DNA from 2 places in the Pinirhizobacter sp. genome. Region 1 is predicted to be linked to the other one. Evidence: predicted binding sites of a transcription regulator. Region 1 holds the regulator's gene; the other holds the start of a gene.
What was found. The regulator FliA, encoded in region 1, starts transcription of late flagellar genes. The targets are predictions, from matches to a motif close to TAAAGTTTNNCNNNCNNNGGCCGATAA.
Positions count from the first base shown of each region.

Region 2: a site for FliA is predicted at 1,373-1,399, ahead of VGM61_RS05020 (methyl-accepting chemotaxis protein). Genes of this name have one in related genera too.

Region 1 is NZ_DASYDG010000010.1:34,047-45,876, forward strand. It holds gene VGM61_RS03055 (DUF2802 domain-containing protein) at 40-423, opposite strand; gene VGM61_RS03060 (chemotaxis protein CheW) at 482-928, opposite strand; gene VGM61_RS03065 (chemotaxis protein CheW) at 925-1,518, opposite strand; gene VGM61_RS03070 (ParA family protein) at 1,515-2,321, opposite strand; gene motD (flagellar motor protein MotD) at 2,324-3,388, opposite strand; gene VGM61_RS03080 (flagellar motor protein) at 3,385-4,125, opposite strand; gene VGM61_RS03085 (chemotaxis protein CheA) at 4,125-6,191, opposite strand; gene VGM61_RS03090 (protein phosphatase CheZ) at 6,202-6,849, opposite strand; gene cheY (chemotaxis response regulator CheY) at 6,858-7,256, opposite strand; gene VGM61_RS03100 (RNA polymerase sigma factor FliA) at 7,307-8,038, opposite strand; gene VGM61_RS03105 (MinD/ParA family ATP-binding protein) at 8,035-8,865, opposite strand; gene flhF (flagellar biosynthesis protein FlhF) at 8,976-10,295, opposite strand; gene flhA (flagellar biosynthesis protein FlhA) at 10,420-11,830, opposite strand, start outside.
Region 2 is NZ_DASYDG010000014.1:60,257-72,086, forward strand. It holds gene VGM61_RS05015 (TonB-dependent siderophore receptor) at 1-1,253, opposite strand, end outside; gene VGM61_RS05020 (methyl-accepting chemotaxis protein) at 1,477-3,018, shown strand; gene VGM61_RS05025 (2OG-Fe dioxygenase family protein) at 3,002-3,736, opposite strand; gene VGM61_RS05030 (MFS transporter) at 3,745-5,169, opposite strand; gene VGM61_RS05035 (cupin-like domain-containing protein) at 5,181-6,185, opposite strand; gene VGM61_RS05040 (GH92 family glycosyl hydrolase) at 6,288-8,510, shown strand; gene VGM61_RS05045 (discoidin domain-containing protein) at 8,625-11,669, shown strand; gene VGM61_RS05050 (hypothetical protein) at 11,682-11,830, opposite strand, start outside.

The DNA of each region.
Region 1 (11,830 bases):
GCGACGCGCATATTGACTCTGACCCCTAGTGGCTGACACCTAGTGGCGGGTGCCGCCGTGCAGGCGCTGCAGGAGTTCCGCTTCGCTGGGGAAGATGCCGCAGGTTTCGGCGATCTGCTGGGCGCTGGCGCCCTGGCGGGCGAGGCGCTGGGCCAGCATGTAGGAGCGGTCGGCGGGAACGACATCGGCGACGGCCGCGGGCACCTGGCGGGCCTGGATCTCCAGATCGTCGATGCGCTGGTCGAGCTTGCGCAGGGCACCGACCATGACATCGGTAGCGAGATCAGGCTCGGGCGCCGTGAAGGCAGGCGCCTGCGCCGGAATTCCGACGTTGAGCTGGCCCAGGCGACGGTAGACGAACACCAGCATGGCCAGCTGGACCAGGGAAATGAGGCCGAATGCGATGGTAAGCGGGTAGTTCATGACAGGGCTCCGGTTGGACAACCGGTTCCATGCAGAATCCATGCCGGGACAGCAGGTACTAAAGTCGGCAGAGCCGCTCGACATCGACCAGCGCGACGAAACTGTCGGCACGGGGAATGATGCCGCTGACCGGATCGCCGCGGCGGCTGGCGCGGCCCGGCGGTGGGGCGGCGATATCGGCAGGATCCGCCACCAGCATGTCGCCGACGGCATCGATTCGCATGCCGATGGTTTCCTCACCGTGCTCGATCACCATGATGCGTTCGTCGTCGTGGCCGGTATCGATGGCAACCAGGCCGAAGCGGCGGCGGCCATCGAGCACGCTGACAATCTGGCCACGAAGGTTCACCACGCCCATCACTTCATCCGGTGCGCCCGGCACGGGCGTAACGTCACCCAGGCGGATCACTTCGCGCACAGCAGGCAACGGCACCGCATAGTGCTGTCCTTCAAGGACAAAACCCAGCCAGACGCTGTCATCGGTGGAGGCGGCGAGCATGCTCATGGGGCCTCCCCGGCCAGGGTGCGGAAGGAATGGATCAGTGCCGGCACGTCGATCACGCCACAGCGCAGCTCCCGCATCATGCCTACCAGCCACGGACGCGACTGCGTCGGCGTGCGCCAGGCGATGCCTTCGGCGTCCAGCACCACTGATTCTTCGTAGACGGTGCAGGCCAGCGCCCAGGTACGGTCGTGCAGCAATAGCAGGGTATCGGCCTCGGCGCCGGCCATGTCGGGGGCAAGCAGCGCGGCAAGGTCGATCACGCGCGCCTCGCCACCGGGATGCCGCCAGTGTCCCAGGCAGATGTCGGGGTCACCCGGCTCCGGCCGAAGCGGCGGCAACGGCACCATGTGCCGCACCTCGCCCATCGGCAGAGCCAGCCGCACCCCGGCGGCCTCGCACAGCAGATAGCGCGAGGCGTTTTCAGGTGACACAGGATCCGGTGACGCCGTTAGAGGGACGGCTGCCCTCGCCTGTGGCGGGGCGTGCGATTTCGGCGGAGGCTCGATCAGGCTGGACGGCGCGGGCTTGAGCAGCGCTGAAAGATAATCGGCCACCAGCTCATCGGCATCATGGAAGGCGCGCAAGTTCATGCTGCATCCTCCGCGCGTGCATCGCCGGAGACCTCATGGGCTGCCTGGAGGGCAAGCAATTCCTGCAGCAATCTGCGATAGGCCTCGCCACCCCGGCGCGCCGCAGGCCACCAGGCCAGGGGCACACCGGCGGCGCTGGCCTCGCGGATCTGCGTATCCACCGGGATCACGCTCTGCGTCACCAGGTCGCCGTGGACCTCACGCAGCTCCTCAAGGCATGCGCGCGAAGCATGCGTGCGCGCATCGAACAAGGTGGGCACGATTCGCCGCCGCAGCGGCATGCCGCGCGAGCGCTCGATCATCGACAGGCTGCGCAGCATGCGGCCCAGTCCCGCCAGGGCCAGTGCTTCGGTCTGCGTGGGAATGAGCATGCGTTGGCAGGCCGCCAGCGCGTTGACCATCAACACGCCGAGTGTCGGCGGACAGTCGATCAACACATAGTCGAAATCGTTAGCCAGCATGCCCAGTGACGTACTGAGCACCAGGCCCATGCCCGAACGGGCACCCAGCTGGCGGTCGAGCGTGATCATGGCAGGTGAAGCGGGAAGTACCGAAAGACGCTCGAATGTCGTCGCCTGCACCAGGCTCGCGGCCTCCACCACGTCGCCGTTGACGCCGAAGAGATCGTAGACGCTGCCACCGGCGCCGCCCTCCACGCCAACATAGCCGCTGAGCGATGCATGCGGATCCATGTCCACCAGCAGCACGCGCTGGCCCGATTCGGCGAGCAAGCTACCAAGGGCTACCGTGGTAGTGGTCTTGCCTACCCCACCCTTCTGGTTGGCGATGGCCCAGATACGCACCGTCAGTGGACTCCCAACGAAGGGCTGGTCGCCATGGTGGCCGCAACGGGGGCCACAAGACCTGCGCCACTGGCCGTTGTCCTGGCCTCGGACGCGGCCTCGAGCCTGGCCGGGACAACCACCGCTGGCTCATTGCTGGCCGCGTGAGGCGCAGAAGGTGAAGAGGCAGGCGCCTGGGCGAGCTTGCCAGCCACGCGATCGTCGTCGCTGTAGAAGCGCGCGGGCGCCGCCTTGTCGCTCATCACCACGATCAACACGCGGCGGTTGCGATTGCGGCCGTCGACGGTTCCATTGTCGGCTGCGGGACGGAATTCGCCCCAGCCGATGATGCCCACCCGGTGCGGGTCGATGCCGCTTCCGGTAAGCAACCGCGCCACACTGGCCGCACGTGCCGCGGACAATTCCCAGTTGGACGGAAAAATCGCGCTGGCGATGGGCGTGGTGTCGGTGTATCCCTCGATGCGCATCGGGTTCGGGAACGGCGTGAGGATACCAGCCACGTGGCGCAGCACGTCTTCAGCGGGCGCGGAAAGCCGCGCGGCGCCGCTGGCGAAGAGAATATCGGTGCGCACTTCGATCTCGAGCCAGTCATCGGTGCGCCGCACCGTCACCAGATCCTTGTCGATCAGGGGCTGCAAAGCCTTGTGTACCTGCTCGGCGATGGCATCGAGGTTGGCCGCTTCACCCGTCTTCGCACCGGCTGCCGCCTGCAGGTTGTCGGCCGTGGGTCCGGCCTGGGCAGCGGCACCCTCGTGGCCCGGCAGCGGCAGGTCGCGCGGCGGAATGGGCACATCGATGCGCGCCACGGGCGCGGCCTGGGCCACGCGTGATTTATTCGGCAACGGCACCTGGGCCGAAGGATCACCCGCGCGCGGCGCCTGGATCACCTGGGGGGTGCCATGAAAGGCTTCGTTGATCGATGCCGCCATGACGCGGAACTTGGTTTCGTTCACGGCCGAGACCGCGTACATCACAACGAACAGGGCCAGCAGCAAGGTGATCAGGTCGCCATAGGGGATGGCCCATCGCTCGTGGTTGATGTGTTCTTCGTGGTGGCGGCGCTTCATGGCAGGTAGCCCTGCAACTTGCTCTCGATATGGCGCGGATTGTCGCCCTGCGCAATGGAGACCAATCCTTCCACCAGCATCTCGCGCATCTGCGACCGGCCGCGGGAAATGCTTTTCAACCGGGAGGCGATCGGCAGCATCAGGAGGTTTGCCAGGCCGATGCCGTAGATGGTGGCCACGAATGCCGCGGCGATGCCATGGCCGAGCTTGCTCGGGTCGGTGAGGTTCTGCATCACGGCCATCAGGCCCATCACCGCGCCGATGATGCCCATGGTAGGTGAATAGGCGCCGGCGTTCTCGAACACCTTTGCAGCGTCAAGATCGGAGTGTTCGCGCGTGAGCACTTCCACTTCCAGCACGCTGCGCATGGCGTCGGGCTCGGTGCCATCCACCAGTAACTGCAGGCCCTTGCGCACGAACGGATCCGTTTCACGCTCGATGCCGTTTTCCAGGCCCAGCAGGCCCTGGCGACGTGACACTTCGCTCCAGCTGACAATACGCCCGACCAGTTCACGGGCTTCGTCCACAGGCGGGCGGTACACCCACGGCAGCATGGCCATGGCGCGCTTGAGCGTTTCGCTGGAGGTCTGCACGAGCAACGCAGCCGTGGTGCCGACGAAGACGATGACGAAGGCTGCCGGGTTCCACAACGCGTCGAGCGTGCTGCCCTTGAGGATGGTCCCGACGATGATGACGACGAACGCGAGGATCGTGCCGCCGAGGCTGACCAGGTTCATCAGGTGAGCCCCCGCGGTGCAGGCAGCCACGACTGGCTGCCATCGGCAAGCGAGGAAAGGTCCAGTACCAGCGCGATGGCGCCATCGCCGGTGATGGTGGCGCCGGCAATGCCCGGGACATCCTTCAGCAGGCTGCCCAGCGGCTTGGCCATGACATCTTCACGGCCCAGCACGTCGTCGACCAGGCAACCCACGCGCTGGCTACCGATGTGCACCACTACCACGTGGCGGCCGCCGATGGGCGCGTTGGCCCATTGGGCGAGATCGCATAGCGGCAGCGCACGGCCGCGGTGGCTGGCCACGACGCGACCATCCACCACGCTCACTTGCCCTGCCACGAGCTCGAATACCTCGGCGATGTTGGACAACGGCAGCGCCAGCCGCCGGTTGCCCACGCGCACCATCAACACGCGCAGGATGGCCAGGGTCAGGGGGACCGACAGGCGGATTTCGCTGCCACGTCCGGCCAGTGAATCGATCGCCAGGGTGCCGCCAAGCTCGACGATCTTGGTCTTGACCACGTCCATGCCCACGCCGCGGCCGGAGATGTCCGACACCTGGGCACGGGTGGAGAACCCCGGGCGGAAAATCAGTTCGAAACATTCGGTGGTGTCCAGGCGTGCGGCCTGTTCTTCGTCCAGAAGACCCTTTTCCACCGCCTTGCGACGCAGGACTTCCGGGTCCATGCCACGACCGTCGTCGGCCACCGTGATGATGATGCGGTCGCCTACCTGGGCTGCGGCTAGACGCACGGTACCCTGCGCGCGCTTCTTCAGCCGCGTGCGGTCGGCAGGATCCTCGATGCCGTGGTCGACGGCATTGCGCAACAGATGGATGAGTGGATCGGCCAACGCCTCGACCACGGTGCGGTCAAGATCGGTTTCCTCACCCTCGGTCTTCAATTCGATGTCCTTGCCCAGCTGGCGGGCAAGGTCGCGCACGATGCGCGGGAAACGCTGGAACAGCTTGCCGATCGGCTGCATCCGCATGCGCAGCACCGCGTTCTGCAGGTCAGCTGCCACTCGTTCGAGTTCGGCGACGGCGCGGTTCATCGCCTCGCCCTGGCCACCGCCTGCCAGCATGGAAAGGCGGTTGCGCACCAGGACCAGTTCGCCGGCAGCATTGACCAGGCCGTCCAGGCGGGCGGTATCGACGCGGACGGTGCTATCGGCCGTCGCGGTTGAACGAGCCGGGGTGGAAGCGGCCGGGGTGACCGCAGCGCGCGCGGGCGTGGCTGCATCCACCGGCGCGGCCGTCGCGGCGGGGGAAACAGCACCGGCGGCAGGAGCCACACTACCCGGACCTTTCCCCGTGCCATGCAGGGCGTCTAGCATGGCTTCAAATTCATCATCGTCGATGGCGGTGCTGGACGGGGCCTTCGCGGCCGGCATCACGGGTGCAGGGGCCGCGTCGGCGATGGCCTCGACCGTGCCTGGTGCGCCACCGGCGCCATAAAGGGAATCGAGCAACGCTTCGAATTCATCGTCACCGATCGGCGCGTCGCCGGTGGCCGATACCGGTTTGGCTGGCACGAGCGCGACCGCTGCTTCGTGGCCTCGGCCCACGCGCGCGGCGGCGATCAGGGCCTCGAATTCATCGTCGATCGGGTCCACGCAGACCGGATCCGCACAAGGGCCGGCCACCGCCCCGGCCACGGGCTCAGGCACGCTTACCGCGTCGACATCCTGCTGCGACTCCAGGCGGCGCAACAGGCTCGCCGGTGCCTCGCGCAGGGTCTCGCCCGCATCACAGGCGCGCATCATGTCGTTGAGCAGGTCAAGCGATTCCAGCAACGCGTCCATGTGCGCTGAGTTCAGGAGCAAGGTGTGGTTACGGGCCTGGTTCAGCAGATCCTCGGCGCGATGGCAAAGCGCCACCATCGGATCGAAACCGAGGAATCCCGCGCCGCCCTTCACGGTGTGGAAGGCACGGAATACCGCGTTCAACAACTCCGTGTCGCCCGGCATGGTTTCCAGTTCCACCAGCTGTTCGCCGAGACGGTCCAACAGCTCCCCGGCCTCGACCAGGAAAACATTGACCAACTCGCTGTCCAGCTCGACGCTCATCTTCTATTCCTTAGAAGCCGAATTCACTGAGCATGCGATCGACCTCGTCCTGGGCGACACGGTCGTTCGCCGGCGCGGCGGCCGCGCCGGCAAGGGTGCCGGTCAGGCGCACCAGTTCGAGCAGCGAGGCGTCGACCTTGCCCAGGAAATCGGCAACCTTGCGCACGCGCTGGCCGGAAAGATCCTGCCAGGACTGCGCTTCCACCATCTCGCCCAGGCCCGCGTCGGCGGCCACGGCGAATTCATCGACGTGGGAAGCCAGGGCGAAAGCGGCGGCGGAGAAATCGGTGCTGGCCGGGTCCACGGCCATCAACTCGTCGGCCTCGCGCGAAAGCGCCTGCACCTGCGGGCGAAGCTGTTCGGAGAAGTCCAGGCTGCGATGGGCTGCGGTGGCGCTCATCTCCAGCACGTCGATGAGATGTTTGCGGGCGTCACCCATGTTGCCGGGCTCGCCGTTGGAGGATATGTCCGAGGACAGGCGGCGAACGGCGTCGTGCAGGTCGCGGGCAAGGCAACCCATGGCACGGAAAAGATGCTGCTCACGGCTGCGGATGAGGGTATCCAGGGCCTGTTCGAAGTCGGCGCGGTCGCCTGAGTCGAGCAGTTCGCGCAACGCCGGGGGCACGTCATGGCCCAACGGGGAGATCATCGTGTTCATGGCTGGCCTTAGCTCGCGGCCGCGAGGCGTTCGAAGATGCGGTCGAGTTTTTCCTTCAGCGTGACGGCGGTGAACGGCTTGACCACATAGCCGTTCACACCGCTTTGCGCTGCCGCGATGATCTGGTCGCGGTTGTTTTCGGCGGTGACCATCAACACCGGCAGGTGTTTGAGCGCGGCGTCGGCGCGGATGGCGCGCAGCAGCTCGATGCCGGTCATGTTGGGCATGTTCCAGTCGGTCACCACCAGGTCGAACGAGGCCGCGCGCAGTGATGCGAGCGCGGTGACGCCGTCCTCGGCCTCGGCGATGGCGGTATTGGTGAAGCCGAGTTCGACCAGGAGGTTCCTGACGATACGGCGCATGGTGGAGAAATCGTCCACCACCAGGATTTTCATGTTCTTGTCCAAAACGTCTCTCCGCGATGCGTTCGCGCTACTTCTTTGTTCGTCGGGGCTTTTCAGGCCCGCTCGCGCCAGCCACCCATGCGGGCGCGGAGGCGGATCAGGGCTTGTCCGTGGATCTGGCACACGCGCGACTCGCTTACGCCGAGGATGGCGCCGACCTCCTTGAGGTTCAGCTCCTGCTCGTAATAGAGCGACATGACCAGTTTTTCGCGTTCGGGTAGGGAGTCGATCGAGTCGGCCAGGGCCTCGCGCATGCCTTCGCGCTCGAAGAGCGCATCCGGACCCTGGGCGTCGGGGTCGGCCACATCGATGGCCGAGCCTTCGTCACCCTCGGGGGCCGACAGCGACAGCAGGCGGGCGCCCGCGGCATCGGCGAGGATCTGGTTGTATTCGAGCGCATCGATGCCAAGACGCTTCATCACTTCCGCGTCGTCGGCGTCGGCGCCGGTCTCGTTCTCGATCTGTCGCGTCACCTCCGCTACTTCACGTACCTTGCGATGGACCGAGCGGGGCGTCCAGTCCGTCTTGCGCAGCTCATCGAGCATGGCGCCACGGATGCGGATGCCCGCGTATGTCTCAAAACTGGCCGCGCGCGTCGGCGAAAAATTCCTCGCCGCCTCGAGCAGGCCGATCATGCCGGCCTGGATCAGGTCGCCCACGTCCACACTCGCCGGCAGGCGCCCCATCAAGTGGTAGGCGATCCTGCGGACCAGCGGCGCGTGGATACGCACCAGCTCATCCGCCGGGATACGCGAAACCTCCAGGTATTCGGTGGCGACGCTCATGACGGCAACCCTCCCATCGGACGGGGGCGCTCGCTGAAAAAGCCGATGCGACCCTGGGCGCGACGCTCGGGTTCGCCCCATGTATCGACCGCACGTGCCAGATTCTTGAATCCGAGCGCCGAACGGCTGCTTGGCCATGCTTCGACGACCGCCGCCTGGCGACGGATCGCCTGGCGCAGGTATTCGTCGTGGGGGACCATCCCCATGAAGTCCAGGGACACGTCCAGGAAGCGTCCGGTCACCCGGGAAAGCTTCTCGAACAACTGTTTACCTTCCTGTGCATGACGGACCATGTTGGCCACGATGCGGAAACGGGGGACGTCGAATTCGCGCGAGAGCACCTTGATCAGGGCATAGGCGTCGGTGAGCGAGGTCGGCTCGTCGCAGACCACCACCACCACGTCGTCGGCGGCGGCGGCGAACATCGACACGCTGTCGGACAGGCCCGCGGCGGTATCGACGATGAGAAATTCAGGGCGGACGGTGAGCTCGTCGAAGGCGCGGATCACCGCGGCGTGCTCGACATTGGGCAGTTGCGCCATGCGCCGGGTGCCGGAGGTGGCCGGGATCACCTTCAGGCCGTGGCGTGAATCGGTGATCAGTTCCTCCAGCCGGGCGCTGCCTTCGAGCAGGTGGCCCAGGTGGCGCGTGGGCTGCAGGCCCAGCAGTACGTCGACGTTGGCCATGCCAAGGTCGGCATCCAGCAACAAGGTGTCGCGGCCACCCATGGCCAGGGCCATGGCGAGGTTCACCGCCGTGGTGGTCTTGCCGACACCGCCCTTGCCGCCGGCCACCGCGATGGTGCGGCAGGGCTGGCGGTCGCCGATAAAGGCCAGTCCCGCGGCCTGGTGGGCGGCGACGGCGAGGTCGTTGCTGCTGGGCGGCGAAGACATCTGCAGGTAACTTCCGATTGCGAGGTTCATGGGGATTCCGTTGCTCACGCCAGGGCGGGTTGGGCGACGCCGAAGCGGTCGGCAAGCAGGACATCGTCGGGTTCCGCCTGGCCGGTCTTGACCAGTTGGGCCGCGCGGAGGACGAGCTTTCGCGCATCCGCCGTGGCGATGTCTTCGGGTACACGCTGACCGTCCGTGGTGTAGTCCAGGGGCAGCCCGCTGCGAATCAATGCAGAAAGCGCGCCACCGAGCAGGGGGGACTCGTCGAGCTTGGTCAGGATCACCGCCTGGGGCTTCAACGGCTGGTAGGCGCGTACCGCATGTTCCATGGCCTGGGCCTGGGCATTGGCCGCCAGTACCAGGCAAACGCGCACATCGGACGCCGCCCTCAGCGTCTCGAACTGGCTTTGCAGGCGCGGATCGGTGCCGGCAAGGCCGGCGGTGTCCACCAGCACGGTGTGGTGGCCTCGCAACTGGCCGAGCACCGTGCGCAGGCTTGCCGCGTCGTGGGCGGCGTGCACCCGCACGCCAAGCAGGCGGCCGTAGTGCTCCATCTGGGCCGCGGCGCCGATGCGGTACTGGTCTGTGGTGATCAGGGTGACGTTATTCGCGCCATGGCGAAGCACCGCGCGGGCGGCAAGCTTGGCAATAGTGGTGGTTTTGCCAACACCCGTGGGGCCGACCAGGGCGACGATGCCGCCGAGCTGGTCGATCTCGCGGCCACTGACGGTAATGTGCCGGGACAGCAGCCCCAGCGGCAGGTACCGCGACTGTTCAACCGTCATCTTGGCGGGTAGTTCCGCCGTGAGCATGCGCGCCACGTCTGAATCCAGGCCCATGCGGGTGAGCTCGCGCAGCACGCGGGCCTGCAGGGGCTGCTCGCGGTCGAGCTGGTTCCAGCCCAGGCTGGACAGCTGGATCTGCAGCATTTCCTTCAGCTGGTTCAGTTCTTCGCGCATGCCGTTGACGGCGATGTCCTGACCCGGCACCCGGGTAGCGGCGCGGACGGCGTCGGCGACGGAAGCGGCCAGGGCCGCGGTGCCGTAGCGGGTCGCCCCGGAGCGCGGGGTGGTGGGCGCAAGGTGACGCTCAGCGGCGGGTTCGGCCTCGGCCTGGCCCCTGGGGGCCGCTTTCGGGGCGACGATCGGCGGCAGCTCGGCCCGGGGCGAGGGAGCCGGCTCGCGCTCGGCGCTGTGTCCCGCAGCCTCGCGCACCAGCGCCTCGTCGTAGTCGAGCGCGGCGATGATCTCGATGCCCTCGGCGATGCGGCGGGAGGACAGGATCACCGAATCGGGACCTTGTTCCTCACGCACTTCCCGCATGGCCTGGCGCATGTCGGCGGCAACGAATCGTTTGATCTTCATGGCGTGGATCCGGAATGCGTGGCGGGGGTCAAGGCGTTGGCGTTAATGGCGGCAACGGCGGCGTTCCGTCGCATCTCGTGGGTTTTCCGTCGTGTGCCGTTCATTGCTCGCCCTACCCCTTCTCTTAGCGTCCCAGTGCCGTGACCAGCCGCACGCGGCGGTTGTCCGGCACCTCGTTGTAGGCAAGTACGTGCAGGTTCTGTGCCACGTGGCGAGTGAAGCGGGCGAGCCACGGCCGCAGGTTCGGGGCGACCAGCAAAACCGCAGGTTCACCCGCGATTTCCTGCCGCCGGGCGGCCTCGGCGACGCTCTGCTGGAGGCGCTCGGCCAGGCCAGGCTCTACCGCCGCGCCAGCCACGCCACCACCTTGCAGTGAGCCCAGGAGGATCTGTTCCAGGTCCGGCGCCAGGGTAATGACGGGGATCTCCGACCCCATGCCGGCGATCTCCTGGACGATCTGCCTCCCCAGGGCTACGCGGACGGCGGACGAAAGCACGCCGGGATCCTGACTCTGGCCGGCGTGTTCCGCCAAGGATTCGACGATGCCGCGCATGTTGCGCACCGGCACGCGCTCGGCAAGAAGGTTCTGCAGCACCTTCACAACCACGCCCAGCGACAGGCGCTTGGGCACGAGGTCCTCCACCAGCTTCGGCGCTGTGGCCGCCAGGCGGTCGAGCATCTGCTGCACGTCCTGGTGACCCAGGAGCTCATGGGCATGACCGCCCAGGATGTGCGAAAGATGGGTGGCGATCACGGTGGCCGGATCCACCACCGTGTAGCCCAGCGACTGCGCATGTTCGCGCAGGCCCGGCTCGATCCACACCGCCGGCAGGCCGAAGGCAGGATCGGTGGTGGCGATACCGTTCAACGCGCCGTGCACGCGGCCCGGGTCGATCGCCAGCATCCGTTCGTTGTGGATCTCCGCCTCGCCCATCGGTACGCCCATCAGGCTGATCCGATACGAATGCGGGCCCAGGTCCAGGTTGTCGCGAATGTGCACCGCCGGCACCAGGAAACCCAGTTCCTGCGAGAGCTTGCGACGGACCGACTTGATCCGGCCCATCAGCTCGCCGCCCTGGTTCTTGTCCACCAGCGGAATCAGGCGATAACCCACCTCAAGGCCGATGGTGTCGACGCTTGCCACGTCTTCCCACGACAGCTCCAGCTTCTCGCCGGACACCGGCGCCTCGGGCGGAGCCTCCAGGGCGCGCCGGGTGGCCGCGGCCACCTCCTGGCGGCGCTTGTTCAAGGCCCAGGCACCGGCGCCACAGACTGCGCCGAGCATCAGGAAGGCAATATTCGGCATGCCGGGGATCAGCCCCATCACCGCCAGCACCACACCGGCCACCGCCAGCGCCCTGGGTTGGCCGAACAACTGGCCCACCACGTGCCGGCCCATGTCCTGCGACTTCGACACACGGGTAACGATCACCGCGGCGGCGATGGAAAGCATCAGGCCGGGCACCTGGGCGACCAGGCCATCGCCGATGGTCAGCAGCGTGTAATTGCGCGCCGCCTCACTGGCGGAAAGGCCA
Region 2 (11,830 bases), on a different contig from region 1:
TCGCGCGGCGGGTTCAGCAGCGACACTGCCGGCAGGCCCGTGCGGCTATAAGCCTGGTTGTCGTAATTGTCATGGCCAAGCTCGATGCCGGCGATGTAGTCGTGCCGGATCGAACCGGTATCGAAACTGCCGGTGAGGTCGTTCTGCGTATCCAGTGAACGGTCGTGGATCACGCGGTCGTGGCTGGCCAGCTGCACCATCAGGTCGTCCAGCGGCAGGCTGGTGAGGTTGCCCGTGGTTTTGTCCAGCGCCACGCCGGTGTTGGTCAGCACCGTGTTCGGTGCGGTTTCGCGCGCGTCAGTGGTGTAGTGGCTGTACTGCACCTGGCTGCGCAACTTCAGGTCGTCGTTGAAGGTGTGCTCCAGGCGGCCGCTGAACACACCCACGGTCTGGATGGTACGGTCGTCGGTGAAGCCGTAGTAGTTATCCCGGTTCACCTTGGCCGGCGCGCGGTTGACCGGCGGCAGGCCGTAGTCTGGCTTGTCGTTGTTGCGCTCGAGCAGGGCTGACAGGGTGATTTCCGTCGGCGTACCGATGCCGAAGCGCACCGATGGGGCCAGCCCGCCGTCACGGTTGCTCACAACGTCGCGGGTGGAATGGACGTCCTGCGCATAGGCATTCACGCGAAGCGCCGAGGTGGCCGACAATGGCGTGTTGTAGTCGCCGCTGATGCGATAGCGATCGTCGGTGCCGACGGTGGTGCTGAGCTGGCCGAAGCTGCGCAGCTGGGGCGATTTGCTCACCTGATTGATCACACCGCCGGTGGAGCCTCGGCCGAACAGCATGGAGGACGGCCCCTTGAGCACTTCGATGGCATCCAGATCGAAGGTGTCGCGGTAATACTGGCCGCGGTCGCGAAATCCGTCGAGGTAGATGTCCGTGCGGGCGGAGAAGCCACGCAGGTTGACGTTGTCGCCGATGGTCCCACCTTCGGCAGCGGTGATGGTGATGCCCGGCACGTTGCGAAGCGCGTCCTGGAAGCTGGTGGCGCCCTGGGCTTCGAGCAGATTGCGGTTCACCACGACCACCGTCTGGGGAATGTCGCGGACCGCGGTGGGCACCTTGGCCACGTGCGAGGTATCGGTGTCGTAGTCCTGGCCCAGGATGCTGCCGGTGACATGTACTGCGCCTAGCGTCTTGGCCGAGCCGCCCTGGTCGATGGCGCCGGCCTGGTCGGTTGACTGGGCCAGGGAAGCGGCGGGCATGGCGAGGGCGGCGAGGAGGGCCGCGGTAAGCGCATTGCGTCGGGACATGAGGGGAAGACCTTGTAGGAATGTGAATACAAATGCGAATCGTTGTCATTATTACCCGGCCTTAAGCATTTGCAAAGCGCGAAATATTACGAGTGCGCTGTTTACGGCTGTCACAAACATCAAGTTCCTGACCGCCGGGCCGTTAGCAGCTACGGGCGGCGCGAGTGGCGACACCTTCGGATCAATACGGGGCGAACAGAAAATGGCGGCTTGGTTTTCGCGCATGGCACTGGCCACGCGCGTGTGGTTGGTGATGACGGTGGTGGTGCTGGGCCTGGCCGCGCTCTGCGCGTTATCGGCGGTGGACAGCCGCGCCCAGCAGATGAAGAGTCTTTCCCATGGCCTGACGCACCAGGTGGAAAGCGCGATATCAATCATCGATTCGTTCCGTGCCCGCTCAGCCAAGGGCGAATTCGACGAAGCCACGGCACGCCGGCTTGCACTTGCCGAAGTACAGGCGATGCGCTGGGACGGCGGTACCGGCTATTTGTATATCTTCGATTCGAATCTGGTACTGCGCGAGCATCCGCTGCGTGGCGACCAGGTGGGCAAGAGCATTGCCGACGACACCGATGCGCATGGCTTCCATCACTACCGTGCACTGCTCCAGGGCGACAAGAACGACGGTACGGCCGAAGTGCGCTACACGCAGCTGATGCCCAAGACCGGCGAAGGCCGCGACAAGATCGGCGTGTCACGCTGGTACAAGCCGTGGGACCTGCACGTGGTGACGGGTGCGTACTTCCAGGACATCGACCTGGCATTCCGCCAGCAATTGATCTCCAGCCTGTCCAGCGCCGCGGTGATTGGTGCGATCGTGGTGCTGATGGTATGGCTGTCGCTGCGGAGCATCGGGCGCACGCTTGGCGGCGAACCCCACGAGGCCGTGGCCATGGCCTCGCGCATCGCCAATGGCGACCTGCGTCCGGATGACGTTTCCCGCTACCCGCCGGCCAGCCTGCTCGGTGGCCTGGAGCGCATGCGTGCGCATCTGGCGGTGATCGTGGCCGGGGTGCAGGGAAGCGCGCACGCCGTTTCGCACGCGGCCGTGCAGTTGAACGAGAGCAACGAGAGCCTTTCCTCGCGCACGCAATCGCAGGCTTCCAGCCTTGAGGAATCGGCCGCTTCCATGGAGGAGATGACCGCCGCGGTAAAACAGAACGCCGAAGCTGCGGGCGAGGCGGACCGGATCTCGCGCGAAGCGCGTCAGCGCGCCGAGGAAGGCGGCCGGATCACAGGCGAGGCGATCGACGCCATGGTGGCCATCGCCGATTCGAGCAAGCGCATCGAAGACATCGTGAACCTGATCGACGGCATCGCCTTCCAGACCAACCTGCTGGCCCTGAACGCGGGCGTGGAAGCGGCGCGTGCAGGCGAGCACGGGCGTGGTTTCGCCGTGGTCGCCTCTGAAGTGCGGCGACTGGCCCATTCAAGCGCCTCGGCATCGAAGGAAATCAAGGCACTGATCGGCGAGAGTGCCGAGCGCGTGGACGTGGGACGTGGCCTGGTAAAGCAGTCGGCCGACGCGCTGGGCGTGATCGTGCACAGTGTGCGCAAGCTCACCGATATCGTCGGGGAGGTTTCCGCGGCCAGCCGCGAGCAGTCCGCCGGCGTTGACCAGGTGAACCTGGCCATCGCGCAGATCGACCAGGTAACCCAGGAAAATGCCGCCCTGGTGGAGGAAGCCGCCGCGGTGGCGAAACTGATGGAAAGCCAGGCGCTGTCGCTGCGCGAGTCGGTGTCGGTGTTCAGCCTGTCGGCATAGCGCGGAAAGTGACCACCAGCACATCGCGGTGGGCGGGCTGCGTATCGTCCAGGGATTCCACGGGCGTTACACCGTGGAACACGCGATGGTCGTCGACCAGCGCTGCATCCAGTGGCGCTACCAGTGTGAAATCACCCAGCGGCGTGCCGTCGGGCGTATGGATGGTGGTGGTGCCGCGTGCGATGTTGCGCCGGTCGATCATCAACACCAGGACGTAGTCCACGCCATCGCGGTGGGAGCCTTCCGGGGTGGGTTCGCCCGCGGCGCCTGCCGCCGCCTCGATGCGGAACTGGTGAAGCTCCACATGCCAGCGCGGTACGGCCGCGGCGAGCGAGGCGAAAAGTTCATGGCTTAGCCGCAGGATGGCCGCCAGGGTGGCGCTGCCGGCGATGGCCGGTTCCACCGGTTCGAACCAGCGTTCGATGTCACCTTGCAAGGTGTTGTAGGCCAGGCTTTGGTAATGGGCCTGGTGCGCAGCCTGGGTGATGTTGCCGGTTTCATCCACGCGGAAGGTGGCGTGCCGGCGGCGACGCTGGCGCCCGCGTGCGGCGAGGTAGGTATCGGGCGCCAGGCGCTCCCAGCTGGCCGCGAAGGTTTCGAAGTCGGGCAGCTGACCCAGCAGGCTGGCCATGGCATCGGCCTTGGCGAAGGCGAAACCATCGTGCCGTAGTTGCTCGCGCAACAGGGGCAACAGCACATCGTCGGCTTGGGCATTCATGATGCTGATTATAGGTCGCGCTTGCCTTCGATGGTGATGAAGGCAACCACGCCTGCCATTGCCGCGCAGGCTGCGCCCACCATCAGCGCCATGCCGTAGCCTGCGGCAAGCTCGATGCCGCGGGCGGCGAGCACGCCGCCCAGCAAGGCGGTAGCCACCAGGCCGCCCGTGCGCGCCACGGCGCTATTGAAGCCCGAGGCCACGCCGGCGTGTCGGTTTTGCACCGACGCGAACACCGCCGTGGTGAGCGGCGCCACCGCCCCCGCCATGCCCAGCGCGATGGTGACCATCGCCGGGAAGGTTCCCGTCCAGTAATTCCCGTCGCTGGGGATACGGATGGCCAGCAGCAAGCCGACACCAACGATCACTGGCCCGATCGACAGTGGCAACCGCGCCCCGAGTTTGCCGGCCATCCGCCCCATCAGCGGCGAGGCCACGGAAATCACGATCGGCAGCGGCAGGAGCGCCGCGCCCGCCACCAGCGCCGAGTACCGCGACAGGCCGATCAGCACATAGGGAATAAGCACCAGTACGCCGCCCAGTGCGCCGTACAGCAGGAAGGTGAGGATGGTAAGGCCGACGAACCCGCGTGAACGGAACAGGGCCAGCGGAAGCATCGCCCGGTCGCCGCGGCGATGCTCGGCCAGGATGAAACCGATGCCAAGGCAAATGCCGATCAACAAGGCGATGGCAGCACGCACGGGCAGCATGCGCGCTTCGGAAACGATGGTCAGTGCCCAGGTGAGCAGCGCCAGTGCCGCCGACGCGAGCACCGCGCCAGGCACATCCAGCCGGGGCCGTGCTTCGCCTCCGCCCGCCGGCACGTAGCGCATCGCCAGCGCGATGGCTGCCAGGGCGATGGGCAGGTTCATCAGGAACATCCAGCGCCAGCCGACGGTGTCGATCAGCCAGCCACCGAGCAATGGTGCCCCTGCCGCGCCCACCGCCCCGGCCGCGGCCCAGATACCGATGGCCTTGCCGCGGCGTGCCCCGTCGAAGGTGGCGGCAAGGATGGCCAGGCTGTTGGGCATCAGCATCGCCGCACCGGTGCCCTGTAGCACTCGGCCTGCCAGCAGCCACGCAAATGTGGGCGCGAACGTGCATATCAGCGACGCGATGGCGAACAGCACCAGTCCCCACACCAGCAGCCGTCGCCGGCCGAACAGGTCGCCTGCCGCGCCGCCGGTCAGCAGCAGGGCACTAAGCGGCAGCAGGTAGCCATTGACCACCCAGGATAACTGCGCGCCATCGGCGGACAGGCCGTGGCCGATCGCAGGCAGTCCCACGTTGACGATGGATCCGTCGATAAAGGACAGGCTGGAGGCAAGGATGGTGGTAGTGAGCACCATGGCCGGATGGCCGGCGGCGCCTTGGAAGGCCGGCGAATCTTCAATGACCGGGTGATCGGGAGGGATGTGCCGGGCGCTACCCATGCCTTGAGTCCTTACAGATAGTGCCGGACTGCATCGCGAAGGCGCGCAGCGACGTCGGGCGTGAGTTCGCCAAGCACCCCCTTCCTGTGAGGGGGAATATGAGCGGTGGGATCTTCCTCGCCGAACACGTACCAATCCAGCAGTTCGTGCCACGCCTTGCGTTCGGCGACGGGCAGGGAGCGGAAGGCCAGGATGGCGTTCATCAGGGCGCCCAGCGCGGTACCAGGCACCACGCCACCGGCCGACGCCGGCTTCCACCACCAGTTCACCAGCGCGTTGAGCTGCTCGAGCGATTCCACGTGGTGCCACCACACCGGGGGAATGAAGATCGCATCACCCGGTTCGAGCTCGGCTACCAGGGCGTGATCCAGGGCACGCTCCATCCGCGGGAACCGTGCATCGTTCGGGTCCAGGGGCGCCATGCTGATCGCAGCGCCCGTGGGCGCGAAGTCGAGCGGTCCCACATAGAGATTGCGTACCTGGTCCGGCGCAAGCAGGGTAAAGCGCCGCCGGCCGCAGGCGACCACGGCGATGTTGTGGAATTCGTCAAAATGCGCAGGTGTAGTGACGCGGTTACCGATCCATATCCTTGGCCGAACGCCTGCGTCCATGAAGGGCAGCGCATGATCAGGAAGCAGCCCTGGCAGCACGTTGTCGATGGGTGCGCTCTGGATCGCCAGTCCCGGTGTTGCACCTTCCTGGCGGCTAAAGGCGGCCAGGCGCTTGAGCCCCTGGGTTACCGTGACGCGGTGATGGGCGTAATTGAAGCCGGTCATGTCCGCGTCGTAACCCACCACGCCTCCCATGGCCGGATCCATCAGCAAGGTATCGACCACCCCGCCGCTGTCGAGAAGGGCCAGGTGCGCGGCAAAGGCCGTCGCCGATTCGCGGCCCTTTTGCACAACCGTCCAGTCGCTTCCCAGTCCGCGCAACACCAGCGGCGTGGAACGGCCGACGAAGTCGTCCAGACGCAGGGCGTTGGCCGTGGCGGTGCGTTCTTCGATGGGCGCGGGCATGGGGCGCATGCTAGCAGGCCATTCGCCCTGGGCTAGGCGCACCGGTCGCCGGGAGCTATAAAGGTTCTTTGTTTTCCACCGGGGTGGTCAATGGCGTCATTCATGCGCGTGGTTGTCGGAGCAGCATGCCTGGCATGGGCAACGGGCCTCGGGGCCACCGCGGTGGCACCGGCTTCCTCGCCGGTGGATTGGGTCAATACCTACATCGGGACCGGTGGCGGCGGCGTGGAGTACGGCGGCAGCATGCCGGTGGTCACCACACCCTTCGGCATGACCAACTGGACGGCGCAAACCCGTCAGAACCGTATCAGCGTCACCAGCTATGCCTATGAAGACACCCAGATCCAGGGCTTCATCGGCACGCACCAGGCGGCGATCTGGATGGGTGATTACGGCTACGTCACCCTGATGCCGGAAATTGGCGGCATCAACTACGCACCTGAGGCGCGGCAGCAGCCGTTCACGCATGCCGATGAAACGAGCACGCCGTATTACTACGCCGTCACCATGGGCAAGGGCGCCGATCACCGTATCAAGACGGAGATGACGGCCACCGACCATGCCAGCCACCTGCGCTTTAGCTTTCCCTTGAAGTCGAAGGCCAGCGTGCTGATCGAAGGCACGCGGCCACATGTCAATGGCGAGGTCAGCATCGATCCGGCGAGGCACGAGATCAGCGGCTACAACCCCGACCGCATGGATGCCCACCTGGGTCCCCTGGCACTGTCGAACTTCAAGGGCTATTTCGTGGTGCGTTTCCGCCAACCGTTCTCGGCACGCACCGTGTACCAGGGCGTGCTGATGGTGCCGGGCAAGGACACCGTGGCCGGCGACAATGTGGGTGCGTTCGTCTCGTTCGATACGTCTGCCAGCGGCGTGGTGGAAGCGCAGGTGGGTACGTCGTTCATCAGCGTCGAACAGGCCCGCGCCAACCTCGATGCGGAAATGCCCGACTGGAATTTCGAAGCCAGGCGTGATGCCCTGAAGGCCGCCTGGAACGCCAAGCTAGGCATCGCCTCACTACACGGCGCCAGCGACGATGAGCGCCACGTGTTCTATAGCGCGCTTTACCACGCCTTGCTTTACCCTAAATTGTTCTCCGAGCATGGCCATTATTACAGCGCCTTCGACGACAAGGTTCATGAGGGTGAGTCTTACACCGCCTATTCGATCTGGGACACGTTCCGCGCCGAAAACAGCCTGATCACCTTGTTCGCGCCCGAGCGCGTCGACGGCATGGTCCGGGCATTGCTGCAGGACTACCAGGAAGGCGGGTGGATGCCCAAGTGGCCCAACCCCAGCTACACCAACATCATGATCGGCACCCATGCCGATGCACTGGTGGCCGAGGCCATCAACAAGGGCTTCAAGGGTTTTGACTGGAACCTCGCCTGGGCCGCGGTGCACAAGGACGCGACCGTGCCGCCGGAGGGCGACACCACGCGGCGCTGGTTCGACCGCGAGCCTCACACGCCGTACGAAGCGCGGGCAGGGCTCACGTGGAGCGCGAAGATCGGCTATATCCCTGACGACAAGATTTCCGAAAGCGCCTCCAGCACGCAGGAGGAATCCTTCGACGACTACGCGGTAGCGGAAGTAGCGCGTGCACTGGGTCGGAAGGATGATGCCGATTTCTTCCGTAAGCGCTCGCTGGCGTACAAGAACCTGTGGAATCCGAAGCGTGGGTTCATGCAGGCGCGAAACCTGGATGGTTCCTGGGCGGCGCCTGACCGCGGCTGGACCGAGGGCGATCAATGGGTCTACCTGTTCGCAGCCCTGCACGATATTCCCGGCGTGATGAACCTGATGGGCGGTCCGGCGCAGGCGGCCGCCAAGCTCGATGAGCATTTCAATGGCGGCCACAACCGCCATGACAACGAGCCCAGTCATCACTACGGTTACCTCTACGATTACTTCGGCCAGGCTTGGAAAACCCAGGAGCGCGTGCGCCAGCTCGCCCGCGATGCCTACTCCAACACGCCCAACGGTGTGCTCGGCAACGAGGACTGTGGCCAGATGTCGGCGTGGTACGTGTTCACCGCGATGGGCTTCTATCCGGTCAATCCGGTGTCGGGGCAATACATGATCGGAAGCCCGATCTATGGCGGGGTGACCTTGAACCTGCCCAATGGCAAGGTGTTTTCCATCAAGTCCGCCAACGCGTCGGCAGCCAACATCTATATCCAGTCGGCGACCTTGAACGGTCAACCGCTGGACGAACCGGTGATCACCTGGGCTCAGATCCAGGCTGGCGGGGAGCTGGCTTTCGTGATGGGACCGAAGCCCTCCCGGTGGGCCTCCGGCTGGCGGCCGACGGCGATGTAACGCCTTGGCGGGCCCTGCATTGTTGCGACGCAGGCTGTCATGTAAACGTTTTCATACTAGGATTCGAAGGGTCCCCCAAAAGCCAGGAAGGCTGCCTTGAAGGTTCCCCGACCGATGCGAAAGCATGTTTCCGTTGTGACCGGGCTTTGTGCCCTGTTCCTGGCCGGTATCGCCCATGCGGCGTTGCCGCCGCGCGCCCAATGGCACGCCACGGCCTCCTCCGATGCGGTCCCGGCGCTGGCGCCAGTCAACGCCATCGACGGCGACGAGACCACCCGCTGGGGCGGTTCCTTCAGTGCCGATAACTGGTTGCAGGTGGACTTGGGCAAAGCCGCCGCCGTCGGTGGGGTAAGGATTCACTGGGACAGTGGCTTCGCCCAGTCGTACAGCATCCAGGCCTCGCTCGATGGCAAGACATGGAAACAGGCTTACGCCACCACGGATTCGAAAGGCGGCACCGACTACATCTTCTTCCCCGAGGTTCAGGCGCGTTACCTGCGTCTTGCCAGCGCGCCGCGAACAGCTGACTGGGGCGTCTCGGTGTTCGAGTTCGAGCCATTGCCGGCCGAAGAATCGCCGCGGATCCATGGCCTGGCGGGCAAGGAACCGGCACGTATCTGGACCCCTTCACCGGCTCGGGTGATCGAAGGCAGGGCTGACGGCGCTTCGGAGAAGTTATCGCGATCGGTGGTGATGCAGTTTCCGCGGACGTTCCCCACGGCCGGTGTTGAAGTAACGTGGTCAGGTCCACGTGGCGATGCGCGCCTGGAACAACAGGATGCGTCAGGGCACTGGACATCGGTGTCGGACGACCCGGGCCCGCTTGGGGATACGTCGTACCTTGCCGCCAACGAGGCCTTCAGCCCCAGCGCGCTTCGCCTGGTCGTGCAGGGCACCGGTGGCAAGGCACCTGCGATCAGTCGCTTGTCGCTGCTGGGCCCGGCGCGTGTGATGACGCCGATGAAGCGCTACGAGATCGTTGCCTCGCGTGCGAATGCGCCACTGTTCCCGTCCTCGCTGCATCAGCAGCAGGTGTACTGGACGGTGGTGGGTATTCCCGCCGGCCTGCAGAAATCCATCTTCGATGAATACGGCAACATCGAGGCCGCGCGCGGCATGCCGCTGGTGCAACCGGTGTGGCGTGACGCCTCCGGCCATGCCGTGTCCGCCGCGCAGGCTGAGCTTAAGCAAACGCTGCGCGACCGCTGGATGCCGATGCCGGTCGTTCAGTGGACGGTGCAACCCGGGTTGACCTTGACCAGCGAGGCATTCGCGCGCGACGTCGACGGCCAGCCGGTGACCGAAGTACGCCACCGTCTTCTCAATACCGGGAATACGCCCATCGACGGCAGCCTGTCGCTGATCGTGCGGCCGATGCAGATGAACCCGCCCTGGCAGAACGGCGGCGTATCGGCCATCCATGACCTTGCCATCGACAATGGCAAGGTAAACGTCAACGGCAAACTGCTGATGCAGGCATCGACCGTGCCGACGCATGTGGGGGTTTCGGCCTTCGGCGCGCACGGCGAGGGTGAAATCACCGCTGCAGTGGCTGCCGGCAAGCTGCCTGATGGCAAGGACGTGCATGACGACAGTGGCCTGGCCTCGGGCGCGCTTACCTACACAGTGCATCTGGCACCGGGCGAACATCGCGATGTGGTTGTTGCATTCCCACTGCTGGGCCATCGCGTTGTGTCGCCGGCTGACGGCTTCGACGAGCGTGCCGATGCGGTGGCTGCCGACTGGCGCAAGCGACTGGGCAAGGTAGGAATACGTCTGCCCGATGAGAGTCTGGTGGACGTCTTGCGCTCGCAGGCGGCCTATATGTTGATCAACCAGACCGGTCATGCCATGCAGGCGGGGCCGCGCAACTACGACCGCTCGTTCATCCGCGACGGGGCGGCGACGTCGTCGATCCTGCTGCGCATGGGCCAGGCCCGCGTGGCCCGGGATTACCTCACCTGGTATGCCGGTCATGCGGTGCACGAGAACGGCCTGGTTTCGCCGATCCTGAACCAGGACGGCAGCGTCAACCGCGGCTTCGGTTCGGACATCGAATACGACAGCCAGGGTGAATTCATTACCCTGGTAGCGGATGTGGCCCGCCTGGATGGTGGCGCCGGTTCAGTACGCGAGCTCAAGCCCAAGGTGGAGGCGGCGCTTAGATTCCTGCAGGTATTGCGCGAGCGCACCATGGTGCCGGGTTATCTGGCCAACCTGCCGTCGCCTGCGCGCTTCCACGGCATCATCGCGCCATCGATCAGCCACGAAGGCTATTCCAGCCCTACGCATAGCTATTGGGACGACTATTGGGCGCTGAAGGGCTGGCATGACGGTATCTGGCTGGCCGAGCGCTGGGGCGACAAGCCGCTGGCTGACTACGCACGCAAGCAGTACCAGGCCCTGCGCGAATCGGTCGCGGCGTCGATCCGGAACACCATGGCCTGGAAGGGTTCGGACTCGATGCCTTCGGACGCGGACCTTGGCGGCAATGATCCCACCAGCGTATCCATCGGACTGGACCCCGCCGGCCAGCAGGACATCATGCCGCCGGAGGCGCTGAAGAACACCTTCGATCGCTATCTTGCCGACGTGCGCGCACGCCGGGCACCGGGCTCTCTCTACGCCTACACGCCGTATGAGATACGCAACGTGCTCACCTACGTGCGCCTGGACCGCCCGGACGTGGCCAACGAATTGCTCGAAGACTTCGTCAACGACCGCCGCCCGCTGGGCTGGAATGTATTCGCCGAGGTCGTGCACTCGCGCCTGCGGCATCCCGGGTACCTGGGCGACATGCCGCACACCTGGATCGGCTCGGAATATGCGCGCGCCATCTTCGGCATGCTGATGCGTGAAGCCGACGACGGCCTGTACCTGTTGCCCGGCGTCGACCCATCGTGGGTGGCGGGCGAAGGCCTGTCGGTGGACAAGCTGGCCACCGAGTACGGCTCGCTGACGATGTCAGCGCGCCAGCAGGGTTCCACGCTCACGGTCACGCTCGGTGATGGCATGACCAAAGGCTGCCACCTGCGCGTGTTCTGGCCGGGACGGACGAAGCCGGCGAGGGTGGTTGTCGACGGTGAGTCGGTGACGGACTACACCGCCGACGGCGTAAGGCTGGAAAAGCCGTTCAAGGTGTTGAAGGCGGAGTGGTAGAAAAGCGCCGCCTTATTCCGCACCGGCCCAGCGGTGGCGCTCAGCCATCGCCAGCGCCAGTTTCGGCCCCAGCCGTGCGGCGCGTTCGCGGTCTTCGCGTTCCCGGCGGATCTGCGGCCAGCGTTCCAGGTAGGCGGAAAGGATGGCTGCGTCGCAGTGGT